Regions from separate parts of the Streptomyces sp. NPDC058576 genome, predicted to be linked through region 3. Evidence: riboswitches for the same ligand, from Rfam matches in the RefSeq annotation. Region 3 holds a riboswitch; each other region holds the start of a gene.
The links. A riboswitch is a leader RNA that binds a small molecule or an ion and turns the genes downstream of it on or off. The one in region 3 is predicted to bind cyclic di-AMP.
Positions count from the first base shown of each region.

Region 1: another riboswitch for cyclic di-AMP. It lies ahead of ACFWRV_RS04770 (NlpC/P60 family protein); the one in region 3 lies ahead of ACFWRV_RS25120 (peptidoglycan DD-metalloendopeptidase family protein).
Region 2: another riboswitch for cyclic di-AMP. It lies ahead of ACFWRV_RS12085 (transglycosylase family protein); the one in region 3 lies ahead of ACFWRV_RS25120 (peptidoglycan DD-metalloendopeptidase family protein).

Region 1 is NZ_JBHXPF010000004.1:107,400-113,059, forward strand. It holds gene ACFWRV_RS04760 (peptidoglycan DD-metalloendopeptidase family protein) at 1-313, shown strand, start outside; gene pcrA (DNA helicase PcrA) at 368-2,806, opposite strand; cyclic di-AMP (ydaO/yuaA leader) riboswitch at 3,097-3,263, shown strand; gene ACFWRV_RS04770 (NlpC/P60 family protein) at 3,271-4,458, shown strand; gene ACFWRV_RS04775 (hypothetical protein) at 4,520-4,873, opposite strand; gene ACFWRV_RS04780 (NlpC/P60 family protein) at 5,076-5,660, shown strand, end outside.
Region 2 is NZ_JBHXPF010000012.1:35,275-40,934, forward strand. It holds gene ACFWRV_RS12075 (septum formation initiator family protein) at 1-82, opposite strand, end outside; gene eno (phosphopyruvate hydratase) at 222-1,502, opposite strand; gene ACFWRV_RS12085 (transglycosylase family protein) at 1,826-2,533, opposite strand; cyclic di-AMP (ydaO/yuaA leader) riboswitch at 2,539-2,721, opposite strand; gene ACFWRV_RS12090 (transglycosylase family protein) at 3,009-4,043, opposite strand; gene ACFWRV_RS12095 (cytochrome P450) at 4,231-5,556, opposite strand.
Region 3 is NZ_JBHXPF010000040.1:31,773-37,432, forward strand. It holds gene ACFWRV_RS25100 (aspartate aminotransferase family protein) at 1-533, shown strand, start outside; gene ACFWRV_RS25105 (helix-turn-helix domain-containing protein) at 599-1,207, shown strand; gene ACFWRV_RS25110 (DUF6126 family protein) at 1,272-1,445, shown strand; gene ACFWRV_RS25115 (tyrosine-protein phosphatase) at 1,465-2,277, opposite strand; cyclic di-AMP (ydaO/yuaA leader) riboswitch at 2,724-2,884, shown strand; gene ACFWRV_RS25120 (peptidoglycan DD-metalloendopeptidase family protein) at 2,888-3,844, shown strand; gene ACFWRV_RS25125 (SGNH/GDSL hydrolase family protein) at 4,006-4,833, shown strand; gene ACFWRV_RS25130 (STM4011 family radical SAM protein) at 4,842-5,660, opposite strand, start outside.

The sequences.
Region 1 (5,660 bases), on a different contig from region 3:
CGGCATCGACTTCCCCGTCTCGTACGGCACCCCGGTGATGGCCGCGACCGACGGCACCGTGCGCACCCAGCTGAACAGCGCCTACGGGGTCATGGCGATCGTGACCGCCGCCGACGGCACCGAGACCTGGTACTGCCACCTCAGCAGCACCAAGATCCGCTCGGGCCCGGTGAAGGCCGGTGACGTCATCGCGTACTCCGGGAATTCGGGCAACTCCACCGGTCCGCACCTGCACTTCGAGGTCCGGCCCGGCGGCGGCGCGGCGATCGACCCGCTGGTGTGGCTGCGCAGCAAGGGCGTCAACCCGACCTGACGGAACGGCAGGAGAGCGAGGGGGGAGGGCCGAAGCCCTCCCCCCTCGCTCGTCCTACAGCTTCTCGACCGGCGCGTACCGCAGGAGCAGCTTCTTGGGGCGCTCGTCGCCGAAGTCGACCGTCGCCTTGGCCTGGTCGCCGTGGCCCTCGACGGCCGTCACCGTGCCCAGACCGAACTGGTCGTGCGTGACCCGGTCCCCGACCGCCAGGGCGACCGTCGGCTTCTCCGCGCCGCGCCGGGTCGCGAAGCCCGAGGGGCCGGAGCGGGAGCGGGAGGAGGAGAGCGAGGACGTGATGCCGGAGGTGGGCCCGGCGGGGGCGGCCATCGGGCCCTTGCGCTTCCAGTCCAGGTGCGCTTCCGGGATCTCCTCCAGGAAGCGCGAGGGCGGGTTGTACGAGGGCTGGCCCCAGGCGCTGCGCATCGCGGCCCGGGTCAGATAGAGCCGTTCGCGGGCGCGGGTGATGCCGACGTACGCGAGGCGGCGCTCCTCCTCCAGCTCCTTGGTCTGGCCGAGGGCCCGCATGTGCGGGAAGACGCCGTCCTCCATGCCGGTGAGGAAGACGACCGGGAACTCCAGGCCCTTCGCCGTGTGCAGGGTCATCAGCGTGATGACGCCGGAGCCGTCCTCGTCCTCGTCGGGGATCTGGTCGGAGTCCGCGACGAGCGCGACCTTCTCCAGGAACTCCGCGAGCGTGCCCGCGCCTTCCTCGTCGCCGCGCTCCTGCTCGAATTCGAGGGCGACGGCGGCGAGTTCCTGGAGGTTCTCGATGCGGGTCTCGTCCTGCGGGTCGGTGGAGGCCTGGAGTTCGGCGAGATAGCCGGTGCGCTCCAGGACCGCTTCCAGCACGACGGCGGGCCCGGCGCCGGACTCGACGATCGTGCGCAGCTCCTCCATCAGCGTGTTGAAGCGCTTGACGGCGTTGGACGAGCGGGCGGCCATGCCGTACGCCTCGTCGACGCGGCGCAGGGCCTGCGGGAAGGAGATCTTCTCGCGCAGCGACAGGGCGTCGATCATGGCTTCGGCGCGGTCGCCGATGCCGCGCTTGGGGACGTTGAGGATGCGGCGCAGCGGGACGGTGTCCTCGGGGTTGGCGAGGACCCGGAGGTAGGCCAGGACGTCCCGGACCTCCTTGCGCTCGTAGAAGCGCACGCCGCCGACGACCTTGTAGGGCAGGCCGACGCGGATGAAGATCTCTTCGAAGACACGGGACTGGGCGTTGGTGCGGTAGAAGACGGCGACGTCGCCCGCCTTGGCGTCGCCCGCGTCGGTCAGCCGGTCGATCTCGTCGGCGACGAACTGCGCCTCGTCGTGCTCGGTGTCGGCGACATAGCCGGTGATGCGGGCGCCGGAGCCGGCGTTGGTCCAGAGGTTCTTGGGGCGGCGGCTCTCGTTGCGCTCGATGACGGCGTTGGCGGCGGAGAGGATCGTCTGGGTGGAGCGGTAGTTCTGCTCCAGCAGGATCGTCGTCGCGCTCGGGTAGTCCTCCTCGAACTGGAGGATGTTGCGGATGGTCGCGCCCCGGAAGGCGTAGATCGACTGGTCCGCGTCACCCACCACGCACAGCTCGGCGGGGGCGTCGGCCTCGCCGGCCGGGCCGACCAGCTCACGGACCAGGGTGTACTGGGCATGGTTGGTGTCCTGGTACTCGTCGACGAGGACGTGGCGGAAGCGGCGGCGGTAGTGCTCGGCGACGTCCGGGAAGGCCTGGAGGAGGTGGACCGTCGTCATGATGATGTCGTCGAAGTCCAGGGCGTTGGCCTCGCGCAGCCGGGCCTGGTAGAGCGCGTAGGCCTGGGCGAGGGTCTTCTCGAAGCCGTCGGCGGCCTGTCCGGCGAAGGTCTCCTCGTCGATGAGCTCGTTCTTGAGGTTGGAGACCTTGGCGGTGAAGGACTTCGGCGGGTAGCGCTTGGGGTCCAGGTCGAGATCGCGGCAGACCAGGGCCATCAGGCGCTTGGAGTCGGCGGCGTCGTAGATCGAGAACGACGAGGTGAAGCCGAGCTTCTTCGACTCGCGGCGCAGGATGCGGACGCACGCGCTGTGGAAGGTCATGACCCACATGGCGTTGGCGCGCGGGCCCACCAGCTGCTCGACGCGCTCCTTCATCTCGCCGGCGGCCTTGTTGGTGAAGGTGATCGCGAGGATCTGCCCGGGGTGCGTCCCGCGCTCGGCCAGCAGGTGGGCGATGCGATGGGTGAGCACCCGGGTCTTGCCCGAGCCGGCCCCGGCGACGATGAGCAGCGGGGATCCGGCGTGCACGACGGCGGCGCGCTGCTCGGTGTTCAGCCCGTCGAGCAGCGCGGCGGAGTCGATCACCGGGCGCGGGTGACCGTCGCGGTAGTAACCGTCCCGGGGTGGCGGGGGCGCGTCGTAGACGCCCTCGAAGAGTCCCTCCGGCACCGCTTCGGGCGCGTGGTCCTCGGGGGGCGGCGGGGGGCCGTCCTCCGCGGGCTGGAGGCCGGTCAGGAAATTGTCGTCAAAGAGGCTGCTCATCGCCTCCCGAGTCTAGGCGGCCGGACTGACAACCTTCCGCCGAAGCCCAGAAGCGGTCGGAAGCGGGCTCCGGCACCGCCCGCCGACACGCCCGTACCGGGTACGCACGGAGAACGGACGTCCACGTTCCGTGAAGGAGCACCCGGTCGGAGGGGGTGAGGGCGGCCCGATCCGGAAAGGTCACGAAAATGTATCGGGCATATCGCTCATCGTCCTTCCCAGCGGCGGGGCGCTTTGGCTAGCGTGCTCGGTCAGGTGATCCGTACCTCCCTGAGGCGAACCGCGCCTAACGGACACCTCTGCCGAATCCGTCCTGCCCTCCAGGCAGTTCGGAACCGGGGACCCACACGCAGAACCGGGGTGAATCGGTCCGTGAGCCCGTATCCGGACCGTAGGACAGCCTTCCGTTCCGTCCGAACCCGACAGCTAACCCGGTAGGCGGTCCACGGAAGGAGATGCCGGTCTTGGCATCGCATCGCAAGCCGCGCACGAAGGTGCGCACCACCACCCCTGCCGTCGGGCTGACGACGGCCGCGCTGGCCTCCGTGACGCTTCTCTCCACGCAGAGCGCCACGGCCGCGCCCGCGGAGCCGAAGCCCGCCATCGAGGAAGTCCAGAAGAAGGTCGACGCCCTGTACCGGCAGGCGGGCACCGCGACCCAGGAGTACAACCGGGCCAAGTCCGCCTCCGCGTCCCAGCAGAAGAAGGTCGACACGCTGCTCTCGGACGTGGCGAAGCGGACCGAGAAGATCAACGAGGCGCGCCGGGCGCTGGGCTCCTACGCGGCGGCCCAGTACCGCAACGGCGGCATCGCGCCCACGGCGACGTTCTTCCTGGCGGACGACCCGCAGGGGTACTTCGACCAGAGCCGGCTGATGGACCGGGCGACGGAGCGGCAGCAGCGGGCCGTCGCCGAGTTCCGCACGCAGCAGGCCTCGGCGGCGAAGAAGCGCGCGGAGGCGGTGAAGAGCCTGGAGACCCTCACCGAGACGCAGGCCACGCTCGCCTCCAGCAAGAAGGACGTGCAGGCCAAGCTCACCGAGGCCCGCGGCCTGCTCTCCCGGCTGACCGCCGAGGAGAAGGCGCGGCTGGCGGAGCTGGAGCGCAAGAAGGAGGCCGAGGCCAAGGAGAAGGCGGCGAAGCTGGCCGCCCGCCAGGCCGCCGAGGCGAAGGAGAGGGCCGAGGCGGAGGAGAAGGCCCGCGAGGAGGCCGCGAAGGAGTCCGGCGGCGGTTCGGGCACGGGCCCCGGTTCCGGTACGGGCACGGGTTCCGGCTCCGGCTCCGGTACGGGCAGCGGTTACGCCGCCAAGGCGGAGAAGGTGCTGGCCTTCGCCCGCGCCCAGATCGGGAAGCCGTACGTGTGGGGGGCGTCGGGCCCCTCCAGTTTCGACTGCTCGGGGCTGACGCAGGCGGCCTGGCGGGAGGCGGGTGTGACGCTGCCCCGGACGACCTGGGACCAGGTCGAGGTCGGGACCCGGGTCGCCACGTCCGATCTGCTTCCCGGGGATCTGGTCTTCTTCTACGACGACATCAGCCACGTCGGCATCTACAAGGGCGACGGGATGATGATCCACGCCCCGAAGCCGGGTGCGAACGTGCGCGAGGAGTCGATCTACTACATGCCGATCTACGGGAGCGTGCGCCCGGCGTAGTCACGCGTGCGGGGCCGGGGGCGGGCCGTGAGCGGCCGCCCCCGGAGACCCTGGGCCGGTCTCAGGTCCAGACCGTGGCGATGAAGATGTTGACGACCGTCAGCCCGCCGACGGCGATGAACGCGCCCTTGTCGACCTTCTCCTCGTCCCGCTTGACGTAGACGAGGGCGAGGATCACGACCAGCAGCGCCAGCTTGATGCCGATCTTGACGTTGTTCACGGCCTGGTCGTCGGCCTGGTTGAGGCCGACGAGGGCGACGCCGGTGACGAGCATGGTCAGAGCTCCGTGGAGCATGGCCGGGCCGAAGCGGGCGGTGCCCTCTCCCATGGCCTTCATCTGCGTCAGGAAGCCGCCCAGCAGGGAGGCGATGCCGATGATGTGCAGGGCGACGAAGACATTGATGAGTACGTCCATGGCTCGGGAGCCTAGCCATGGCCAAAGGTGGACCTGTCAGTGAGGCAAGCCTTCCTTGAGCGCTTCGGTCATCGGTGACCGGCGAAACGTCACATCAGGGCAATAGCTGTCATGGCGACTCTTTTCTCCGCGCCGGGATTAGCGTCCATCCCGGACCCGCCGCCATCCCCGGTGGGCAGCCGACAGGAAGGATGCCGCCCCCGTGGCAGCGCACCGCAGGTCAGCTCACCGAAAACCCAAGCAGCGCCCGCTCACCGGCCCTGCTGCCCGCACCGCCGCCACCCTGGCGCTCGCCGGGGCCGCCACCGCCGGCTCGGTCACCGGGGCGGGCGCGGCCCCCGCCGAACCGGCCCCCACCGCCGCCCAGGTCAAGGCGAAGGTCGACCGGCTCTACCACGACGCCGAGGTCGCCACCGAGAAGTACAACGGGGCGAAGGAGAAGGCGGCCACCGCCACCCGCACCGTCGAGGCCCTGACCGACGAGGCCGCCCGACGCACCGACCGTCTCAACACCGCCCGGCACGCGCTCGGTTCGCTGGCCACCGCGCAGTACCGCTCCGGCACCCTCGACCCGGCCCTGCAACTGGCGCTCTCCTCCGACCCCGACGCCTATCTGGAACGCGCCTCCTACCTCGACCGGGCGGGCGACCGGCAGAGCGGCCTGCTGCGGAACATCAAGCGGCAGGTCTCCCAGATCACCCGCGTCAAGGCCCGCGCCGACCAGGAGAACGAACGCCTCGCCGCCCGCCGCGCCGAACTGCACGAGCACCGCACGGCGATCCGCACG
Region 2 (5,660 bases), on a different contig from region 3:
GGTACACGCGGGCCGCGGTCTGCTCGCCGAGCAGTCGCAGCCTGGTCGCGGTGGAGAACCGGTCGCGGTCCTTCCCGGCCATGTCTCCCCGCCTCCCAGAGCTTGTCGTCAACCTGCCGTCGTCGCCCGAAGGGCGGCAAGCTCTTACGCACGTCCGTCCCCGCACACGGTACGGGACCGGGTGCGGGGACGGGCGGAGGCTACCGTCTCGGGCCTGTGGGTCAGCCCTTGAAGCGCGGGAAGGCGGAGCGGCCCGCGTACACCGCGGCGTCGTCGAGGATCTCCTCGATGCGCAGCAGCTGGTTGTACTTGGCGACGCGGTCCGAGCGAGCCGGGGCGCCGGTCTTGATCTGGCCGCAGTTCACGGCGACGGCGAGGTCGGCGATGGTGACGTCCTCGGTCTCGCCGGAGCGGTGCGACATCATGCACTTGAAGCCGTTGCGCTGGGCCAGCTCGACGGCGTCCAGGGTCTCGGTCAGCGAACCGATCTGGTTGACCTTCACGAGCAGGGCGTTGGCGGAGCCCTCCTCGATGCCGCGGGCCAGGCGCTCGGGGTTGGTGACGAAGAGGTCGTCGCCGACGATCTGCACCTTGGAGCCGATGCGGTCGGTGATGACCTTCCAGCCGGCCCAGTCGTCCTCGTACAGCGGGTCCTCGATGGAGACCAGCGGGTACGCGGAGACGAGCTCCTCGTAGTACTCGGTCATCTCGGCGGCCGAGCGGGACTTGCCCTCGAACTCGTAGACACCGTCCTTGTAGAACTCGGACGCGGCGACGTCGAGCGCGAGTGCCACGTCACGGCCCGGGACGTAACCGGCCTCGGTGATGGCCTCGACGATGAGGTCCAGGGCGGCGCGGTTGGACTCCAGGTTCGGGGCGAAGCCGCCCTCGTCGCCGAGTCCGGTGGACAGGCCCTTGGTCTTGAGGACCTTCTTCAGCGTGTGGTAGATCTCCGCGCCCCAGCGCAGGGCCTCGGAGAAGGACTCCGCGCCGATCGGCGCGATCATGAACTCCTGGATGTCCACGTTGGAGTCGGCGTGCGAGCCGCCGTTCAGGATGTTCATCATCGGAACGGGCAGCAGGTGCGCGTTCGGGCCGCCGAGGTAGCGGAAGAGCGGCAGGTCGGACGCCTCGGAGGCGGCGTGCGCGACGGCCAGCGAGACGCCGAGGATGGCGTTCGCGCCGAGCGAGGCCTTGTTCTCGGTGGCGTCCAGGTCGAACATCGCCTGGTCGATGAGGCGCTGCTCGGTGGCGTCGTACCCGACGAGCTCCGGGCCGATCTGCTCGATGACGGCGAGGACGGCCTTCTCGACGCCCTTGCCCTGGTAGCGGTTGGGGTCACCGTCGCGAAGCTCAACAGCCTCGAACGCACCGGTGGAGGCGCCGGACGGAACGGCAGCACGACCCGTGCTGCCGTCGTCGAGGCCAACCTCGACCTCGACCGTGGGGTTGCCCCGGGAGTCGAGGATTTCCCTGGCTACGACGACGTCGATGGACGGCACGAGGCATCTCCTTCTGGGATCTGACACTGGTTGTGCAGGGTCACTGTGGCCTTGCGACACGAGCCTATCCGGCCCGGCCGCGTCGGCCGGCCGACCGCCCGCCTCCTGGGACGAAAAAGGACCCAAGAACCTGCATCACGGGACAAAACTCTAGAAATCTACTGAGCGGTAACACCAAGAGGTGAACACATGCGGACCTCCGGACGCCTGCCGCTCACGCAGAACCCGGCCCGACGCGCTGGGGGGAAGAGCGCGCCGGGCCGGGAAGCCGTGCGAGGGGAAGTGCCGCCGGACCCTTCCCCTCCGGGGAGGAGAGACGGCGATTACTTCAGGTGGAGCTGCTGACCCGGGAAGATCAGGTCCGCTTCCTTGACGATGTCGTCGTTGAGCTTGAAGAGCTTGCTCCAGCCGCCCTTGACACCTTCCTTGTCGGCGATCTTGCTCAGGGTGTCGCCGGCCTTGACCTTGTACTCGCCGTCGCCCTTCTGGACCTTCTCGCCGGTCGGGGTGGTGACGGTCTTCTTGCTCTCGGCCTCGGGGGCCTCGCGCTGCTCGCTGCGCGTGGTGGGCTGCTCGGCCTGGCGCTCGGGCTGCGCCTGCTCGGGCTTGCTCTCGGACTGGCCGGAGCCGCCGGGGTTCACGCCCGGGTCCACACCGTCGTTGGTGAGGCCGCCGGCGCCGGCGCAGGCCCAGGCGCCCGGGCCCTGCAGGTCGAGAAGCTTCTCGGCGGCGGCGATCTGCTGGTCCTTGGAGGCCAGGTCGGCGCGCGAGGCGTACTGCGTACCACCGGCGGCGGCCCAGCTGGACTGCGAGAACTGCAGTCCGCCGTAGTAGCCGTTGCCGGTGTTGATGGACCAGTTGCCGCCGGACTCGCACTGGGCGACGGCGTCCCAGGTCTCGACGGAGGCGGCGGAGGCGTTGGTCGCGCCCATCAGCGGGACGGCGACGGCGGCACCGGCGACACCCGCGAGGGTGGCGATACGGGTGACCTTGGACGGGCGGCGGTGCTTGCCCTTGCTGTTCAGCAGCATGGAACGAATCTCCTCACCGACGCCTACGAGGTGAGCTGTCGGGTTCGGGCTGATGAGTTGCCCGGTCGCGCGGTCTTGCGCACGACTTCACCCCTAGCCGGTCCCGTACGTCCCCGTCTTCTCGACGAGGCGTCCGGACCCGGCGGCTTACCTGGGTCCCCCGCTCCTGCCTACGGCGCTTACGCGTCTGTTCCCTTCGACCGACGGCAGGATTCGGCGTGACGGTCGACGGGGCCCGCGGTGCGAGCGGTTAGACCGTAAACACAGGCAACCCCGACATTCAAAGATGGACATAGGGGGCAATCAGCCCGAACTCGCGGTGGTCGGCGGGTCGTTTCCGCAGGTCGGGGGTGATTCGCCCGGATCGGCCGGGCGAGACGCACGAGTTGAAGCAAAGAGACCCATGTCTCACTTACGCAAAGTGGACATAGGCCTCTTAACTGCCTCTACTTTCGGGGCTTTTTCCCGAATTGCATCAGTTGGCTACGGGCGCCCCGGCGGGCTCCTCGCCGCTCTCCGACGCAGCCTGGCCGGCACTCCCGTCCAGCCCCAGATCCAGGTTCTGTCCGGGCAGGATCAGGTCCGGGTCGGAGCCCAGGAGGTCCTTGTTGGCCTCGTACAGGCCGCTCCAGCCCTGGGGGAGTTCCTGTGCGTCAGCGATCGCCCAGAGGTTGTCGCCGGCCCGCACCGTGTACCCGTCGGCGGTCGCCGCGTCGCCGTCCCGCGCGTCGCCGTCGCCGCGCGAGGCGTGCCGACCGGATTCGCGGGGGCCGTCCCGCCGGTCCGCGTCGGCCTCCTCGGGCGCGGGGGCGCCGCGGTGCTTGCCGCCCTTGCCGTTCGAGGCGTCGGGGGCGGCGGAGGGGTCCGAGGCGTCGGGGGTGCCGGAGGGCGGCGGGTCGGAGGGCGTCACGGAGGAGTCCGGAGCATCGCTCTCCTCCCCCGCACCGTCACCCTTGTCCTTGCCCTTCTCCTTCTGACCCTTGCCGGACTCATCGGTTTCCCCGGACTTGCCGGATTCATCCGCTTCGCCGGTTGCGTCCGCCTCGCCCGTCGGCGAGGCCGAGGGGTCCTCCGACGGATCGGCGGACGGGTCGGGGGACGGCGAGGTGCCCGGGTCGACGCCGGGCAGGCTGCCGTCCACCGCGAGCCCGGAGATCACCGCACAGCTGGGCCACGCCTTCGGGCCCTGGTCGTCCAGGACCTTCTCGGCGACGGAGATCTGCTGCGAGCGGCTGGCGAGGTCGGCGCGGGGCGCGAACGCCGTGCCGCCGTACGCCGACCAGGTCTCCTGCGAGAACTGGAGCCCGCCGTAATAGCCGTTGCCGAGGTCGGCGCTCCACATGCCGCCGCTCTCGCACTCCGCGACCCGGTCCCAGGTGGAGGCCTCGGCGGCGGTTGCGCCGCTCGCACCGAGCAGCGGGATGGCGATGGCCGATCCCGTCACGCCTGCGGCGACGACGATGGCCGGTGCCTGGCGAGGGCGGCGGTGTCTGCCGTTCGCGGAGCCCATGGGTATGCCTTCCGTGCGACTGACAAGCGAGTGACCTGAGCGCCGCGCAGCGGGATTCCGTGGGGATTCCGTGTCTGCGTCGGCGCGCAAGTGACGCGTGAGCAAGGTGCGGCCGACGCGTCGAACCGTGAACCTAGCGGGACTCGAACGTGTGTCACAAGTCGATGCAGCGCAGATCACGTGAAAGTCACAGAGTTGACAGTCCGTCACTTTTTTCGGAACGGCCTCCCGATTCGAACGCGACGGGAAGGGTGCGCAGTCCGCGCATGATGAGCCCGCCGCGCCAGCGCAAATCGGCAGGTTCTTCCGCAAGTCGCAGGTCAGGAAGGCGCCTCAGGAGCGTGGCCAGCGCGGTCTGCCCTTCCAGACGGGCCAGCGGCGCCCCCAGGCAGTAGTGGATGCCGTGCCCGTAACCGAGGTGCTGATTGTCACGCCGTGCGAGGTCCAGAGTGTCCGGATCCGTGAACCGCTCCGGGTCGCGGTCGGCGGCCGCCAGCACCACCAGTACGGGGTCCCCGGCGGCGATCTCCTCGCCGCCCAGGGTCAGCGCCTCGGTGGCGTACCGCCAGGTCGCCATCTCGACCGGCCCGTCGAACCGGAGCAGTTCCTCGATCCCGGTGGTCAGCAGCGCGCTCTCCCCGGCGTTCAGGGAAGCCTGCAGCGCGGCGCGCTGCTCGGGGTGGCGCAGCAGCGCGTACATCCCGTTCCCGATCAGATTGACCGTCGTCTCGAACCCGGCGAAGAGAAGGATGAACGCCATGGCGGCCGCCTCGTTCTCCGTGAGGTGCTCGCCGTGGTCGCTGGCCCGGATCAGCCCGGAGATCAGGTCGTCGCCCGGATCCTCCCTCTTGCGGTGGATGAGTTCGGCGAGATAGCCGCGCATCTTCTTCACCGACCTGGCGACCCCGCCGCGCGGCCCGCCACCGTGCCGGATCATCATGCCCGCCCAGTCCCGGAAGTCGTCCTGGTCCTCGCGCGGGACGCCGAGCAGGTCGCAGATGGCGTAGATGGGGAGCGGGAAGGCGAGGTCGTGGATGAGGTCGGCCTTGCCGTCCTCGATGAACCCGTCGATGAGCCGGTCCGTCAGCTCCTGCACGCGGGGCGCGAACTCCGCGACCCGGCGCGGGGTGAACGCCTTGGACACGAGCCGGCGCAGCCGGGTGTGGTCCGGCGGGTCGATGTTGAGCAGATGCGTCATCAGCTCCGCCTTGCGCTCCCCCGGGATCCCCGTCTTCCCCTTGGCGTGCGGCGACTCGGCGTGGTTGGCCGGGTTCTTGGAGAGCCGCGCGTCGGCGAGCGCCTGCTTGGCATCCCCGTACCGCGTCACGAGCCAGGCCTCGACCCCGCTGGGCAGCGCGGTCCGGTGCACGGGGCGGTGCTCGCGGAGCCAGGCGTAGGCGGGGTAGGGGTCGGTGGCGAACTCCCAGGTGAAGAGTTCGGGGGCGGCCTCGTCAGGGGTGGCGTGGGGGCAGGCGGAGGGCTCGGAGGTGCCGGGGGCGGGGCTGTCGTTCACGCCTTGACGTTATCGGGCGGGGGGTCGGTGACCTCACTGAGTGCGGGGAGGGCGGGCGCGGCAAGGGATGCCCCCTCGGCCGCCCTGGTCAGCCGCTGCTGCGC
Region 3 (5,660 bases):
TCCGCAAGGTCTACTCCTCGATGGACCGGGTCCTCGTCCACTCCGCGAGCTTCGGCTCCAACGCCCAGGCGATGGCGGCCGGGCTCGCCGTCCTGACGGTGATGGAGGACGAGGAGACCGTCGCGAACGCCCGGCGCACCGGCGACCTGCTGCGCGAGCGGCTGGCGGCCCTGGTGGACCGCTACGAGCTGCTGCACGAGGTGCGTGGCCGCGGGCTGATGATCGGCATCGAGTTCGGCCGGCCGTCGTCGCTGAAACTCCGCAGCCGCTGGACCATGCTCCAGGCGGCCCGCAAGGGGCTCTTCGCCCAGATGGTCGTGGTGCCGCTGCTCCAGAAGCACCGGATTCTCACGCAGGTCTCCGGCGACCACCTGGAAGTGATCAAGCTCATCCCGCCGCTGGTCATCGGGGACGCGGAGGTGGACCGCTTCGTGACGGCGTTCACCGACGTCATGGAGGACGCGCACAGCGGCGGCGGCCTGATGTGGGACTTCGGCCGGACGCTGGTCAGACAGGCCGTGGCCAACCGCTGACGGACCCGGTTTGCCTCCGAGGCAAGTTATTTGCCTCGGAGGAAAGGTCCTGGCCCAATAGAGGCATGAACCCTCCGGACGAAGGGGTGCCGGACGAGCTCCCCGGCGTCGCACCCCGACTGCGCGACCTGCGCCGCGCCCGTGGTCTCACCCTGGAGACCGCCGCCGGCCGGGCCGGACTCTCCCCGGCCCATCTCTCCCGGCTGGAGACCGGCCGCAGGCAGCCCTCGCTGCCCATGCTGCTGGGGCTCGCCCGCATCTACGGTACGACGGTCTCCGAGCTGCTCGGCGAGCAGCCGCCCGAACGGGACGCGATCATCCGCGGCGGTGGCTTCGAGGGGGCGGAGGCCGACGGCTGGATGTACCGGCAGGCGGGTGGCTCCGGCCGCGCGATGCAGGCGCTGCGGGTGCGTGTCCCGTACGGGGCCCAGGGCGACCTGGTCCGGGTCCACCCCGGCGAGGAGTGGCTGTACGTTCTGGAGGGCCGGCTGCGGGTCGGCCTCGGCGACACCGTCCACGACCTCGAACCCGGCGACAGCGCCCACTTCGACTCCCTCACCCCGCACCGGATCGCGGCCGTCGACCGCTGCGGCGCGGAGCTGCTCTTCGTCCACTCCCTGCTGCAGAGCCCCGCCGCGGAGCTCTGTCTCGGCAGCGGCCTGCGCGTGCGCTGACCGGCCGTCCCCGCCGGCTCCATCCTTCGCTCCACCGGCCGCCAGGCCGACAGAGAGGACCGTCATGTCCGATTCCGAACACTATGACCCCCTGGGCCCCGGACGCCGCGCGAACGAGGACCCGCAGGAGAAGCGGATGCCGCGCGGAGTCGTCATCCGGCTCTTCGCCTACCTGGTGGCGGGCCACGTGATCGCGGCCTTCCTCTACCTGCTCTTCGTGGTGGCCGGGAGCAAGTGACGGCACTCCGCCGGAGGGGTCAGCCCTGGTCGAGCAGGCGCTCGCGCAGCCGCTCGCGGGTCTCGGGGGAGACCTTCAGTCCTTCGGACAGGTAGCGGTCCGTCGTTCCCCAGTTCTCCTCGATGGCTGTGAAGGCCGCCGCGAGGTAGGCGGGCCGCGCCCCGAAGAGCGGGTCCAGCAGCTCCATCACCTCGGGCGACATACCGGCCCGGGACGTGTCGGTGCGCTTCACCTTGTACCGGCGGTGGAGGTCGTTGGACTTGAGGTAGTCCTCCTCGATCGCCTCCGGCCGGACCCCGACCGCCAGCAGGGCGACCGCGATCGAGAGGCCGGCCCGGTCCTTGCCCGCCGCGCAGTGCATCAGCGCCGGGACGCTGTCCTCGGCCAGGGCGTGCAGGACGCGGCTGTGCTCGGCGGTGCGGTCCTCGATCGTCGCGCGGTACATCCGGATCATGCGGTCGACGCCCTTGCCGTCCGCGAGGACCGAGCGCAGCTGCTCGATGTTCCCGTCGCCCACCAGCCGCCAGAACTCCGCGCCGTCGGCCGGGTCCGAGAGCGGAATGCTGACATTGCGGACACCGGCCAGCTCGATGTCGTACCCGTCGAGCCGGTGGTCGGCGGAGTGGCGGAAGTCGAAGATCGTATGCAGTCCCAGCCCGCCGAGGAAGACCGCGTCCTCGGCGGTGGCGTGCGCCAGGTGGCCGCTGCGGTAGAGCCGTCCGAAGGCGGTGTGCCGCCCGTCCGTGGTGGGGAGCCCGCCCACGTCGCGGAAGTTGCGGACTCCGCTCAGCGCGGTCTCTGTCGGCGGGACCTGCGGCACCTGCTGCGTCACGGGGGCTCCTCTGTGATCTCTGGCGTCGGCGCGGCTCGCCGGCGAGGGCGCTCCCGTGACGATACGACATCGATTCGGCGGAAAATCATCACGGTTGCCTCCCCGGTGCGGAGTGCCGGGCGGTCCTGCCTGACGCGGCGTCAGGAGTGCCGCCCACAGCATGTCCGTATTGGTGCATTTCGCAGAACATGCCCCGCTAATGGGGGAGATGGTATTCCGGAGGTGAGCGGGATCATATCCGTGACGGTCCGTGGTGAGCGCGTCCCGAGGCATTCCCGTTGCCCGTACGGAAATCCAAGATCCGTAATCCACGGAGTGTGACCGGAAATCCGGAGCGATATCGAATCGATGATTCCGGCGCGCAACCGATGGCTTGTTCCGCCCGTCCTGACCGGTTTACGGTCACCGTCAATCCGGACGGATCGCCTAATCCTGCCGCCGCCCGGAATTCGCACCCACCCACTCACGTGTGGCAGGAGCGGGGGAACCAGGTAAGCCGCCGATCCGGAGTGATCCGGACCGGCTAGGGGTGAAGTCGCCGCAACGCGACCGGGCATCTCCAGCCCGAACCCGACAGCTCACCTCGCAGGCGCCGGAGAGGAACTTCCCCATGCCCGCAAAGGGTAAGCACCGTCGTCCCAAGTCCGGCCCGATCTCCCGCGGCGTCCTCGCCGCAGGTACCGGCGGCGCCGCACTCGCCCTCCCGCTCATCGGCGCCACCGCCGCGAACGCCGCGGACCAGGCCGCCCCGGCCGCGAAGCCGGCCGCCGCCTCGGTCGCCGCCGCGCACACCGCTCCGGCCGCCGCCCCCGCCGCGTCGAAGGCCGCCCCGAAGACGTACGCCGTCGTCTCCGGCGACTACCTGTCGAAGATCGCCGCCGAGCACCAGCTCAAGGGCGGGTGGGAGAAGCTCTACCAGGACAACCGCTCCACCGTCGGCGACGACCCCGGCCTGATCCACCCGGGCATGAAGCTGACCCTCGGCGCCAAGGGCTCCGCTCCGGCCGAGAAGTCCGCGGCCCCCAAGGCCGCCCCGAAGAAGGCCGAACCGGCCCCGAAGGCCGCGCCGAAGGAAGCCCCGAAGGGCGACACGATCTCCGCCGACGACTCCGAGGGCTCCGGCGACTCGGCTCAGACCGGCTCCTCCGAGGCCACCGGCTCCGGCTGGTCCGCCCCGCTGGCCAACGCCAACGTCACCACCCAGTACCGCGCTTCCGGCGCCAGCTGGTCCAGCGGCTACCACACCGGCTCGGACTTCCAGGCCGCCTCCGGCACCCCCGTCCTCGCCATCGGCCCGGGCACCGTGGTCTCGGCCGGCAACAGCGGCTCGTACGGCAACGAGGTCGTCATCCAGCACGAGGACGGCATGTACTCCCAGTACGCCCACCAGTCCTCGCTGAACGTCTCGGTCGGCCAGACCGTCACCGGCGGACAGCAGATAGGCCTCTCCGGCTCCACCGGCAACTCCACCGGCCCGCACCTCCACTTCGAGGTCCGCACCGGCCCGAGCTACGGCTCGGACGTCGACCCCGTCGCGTACCTCCGTCAGCACGGCGTCTCCGTCTGACCCAGCACGACGAGAAGTGTCCGAGGGGCGGTGCGCGGCGGCGTACCGCCCCTCTCTTTATTCCGGCTTTACCAAAAACTGACCGGGTGGTCTATCTCACCACCCGTCAACCCCGTATTACGGTCGCGTAGGTCACATCGAACGATGCAGGATACGTGGTTGTGGCAGACGATTCGAGAAACAACCAGCAGCACATCATCGGGTCGTACGCGGCGATTGGCGACAGTTTCACCGAGGGCGTCGGCGACCCCGGCCCCGGCGGGACCTATCTCGGCTGGGCGGACCGCTTCGCGGTGCTCCTCGCCGACCGGCTCCCGGCCCCCGACGGGGCGACCGGCCCCGAGTACTCACCCCACGGGGACTTCCGCTACGCCAATCTCGCCGTACGAGGACGTCTCCTCGACCAGATCGTCGAGGAGCAGATCCCGCGCGCCAAGGAACTGGCTCCCGACCTGGTCAGCTTCTGCGCGGGCGGCAACGACATCATCCGGCCCGGCACCGACCCCGACGATCTCGCCGAACGCTTCGAGCGGGCCGTCGCCGACCTGAGCAACGCCGTCGGCACGGTCATGGTCACCACCGGCTTCGACACCCGGGGCGTTCCGGTGCTGCGCCACATGCGCGGCAAGATCGCCACGTACAACGTCCATCTGCGGGCCATCGCCGACCGCTACCGGTGCCCCGTGCTGGACCTGTGGTCGCTGCGGTCCGTCCAGGACCGGCGCGCGTGGGACGCCGACCGGCTGCACCTGTCGCCCGAGGGCCACACCCGGGTCGCGCTGCGCGCCGCCCAGGTCCTCGGCCACGACGTGCCCGCCGACCCGGACCAGCCCTGGCCGCCGCAGGCCCTGCGCCGTCCCTTCGACGAGCGGCGCGACAACATCCAGTGGGCCCGCGAATACCTGGTGCCCTGGATCGGCCGGCGGCTGCGCGGCGAGTCCTCCGGGGACCACGTCGCGGCGAAGCGCCCGGACCTGCTGCCGCTCTAGCGGGCCCCTCAGGGCTCCAGCAGCGGAAGCGCACGCCGGGACGGGTTCGGCACGACGAGCCCGTCCGGCGGCGTGCCCGTGCCGTACCCGGCGGGTATCCGCTCCAGGACGCCGCCCGCGAACACGTCGTACAGCGGCAGCGACTCCAGATGCACATAGCCGATGTGGCAGTCGCAGACGGCGAGCGGACAGGCCCGCGGGCCGAGCGCCCGGCGGTAGCTGCCGTCGTAGAGATTGCCCAGCTCCGCCGTGACGAAGTGACAGCGCCGCACCGTGCCGTCCCCGTCGACCGAGATCACCGACTCGCCCGTCCGGCAGGGCAGCCCCGCCGAGCGGTGGGGGTCACGGCTGTAGGGGAACAGCGGATCCAGCTCCGTCCACCGCGCCGCCTCCTCGTCGGTGTACGTGTGCCCCTCGGCGGCGTTCACCCAGAGATAGACCTCGCCCGGCAGCGCCGCCCGCAGCCGCCGCGCCTCGTCGAGGTGCTCGTCGAACCCCACCACGCCCACGCTGTAGCGGATCCCCCTCGCGGACAGCTCCCGGCACTTGCCCAGGAACCGCTCGTACGGGGTCTGCCCCGGGTGGTAGGTGCACCAGAGCGCGATCCGCTCCGGATCGGCGTCGGCCAGCCAGTCGGTGCGGCCGCTCAGGTTCGTCTGGATCGCGACCCGGCCGATGTGCGGCAGCCGCGACAGCTCGGTCAGCGCCCGCCGGTACCAGGAGCGCACCAGCCCCTCGCCCCACGGCGTGAACAGCACGGACAGCCGGTCGCCGCTCTGCGCCGCGGCCCAGCCGGTGAAGCGCTCCAGCGCCTCCCGGTCCGCCGT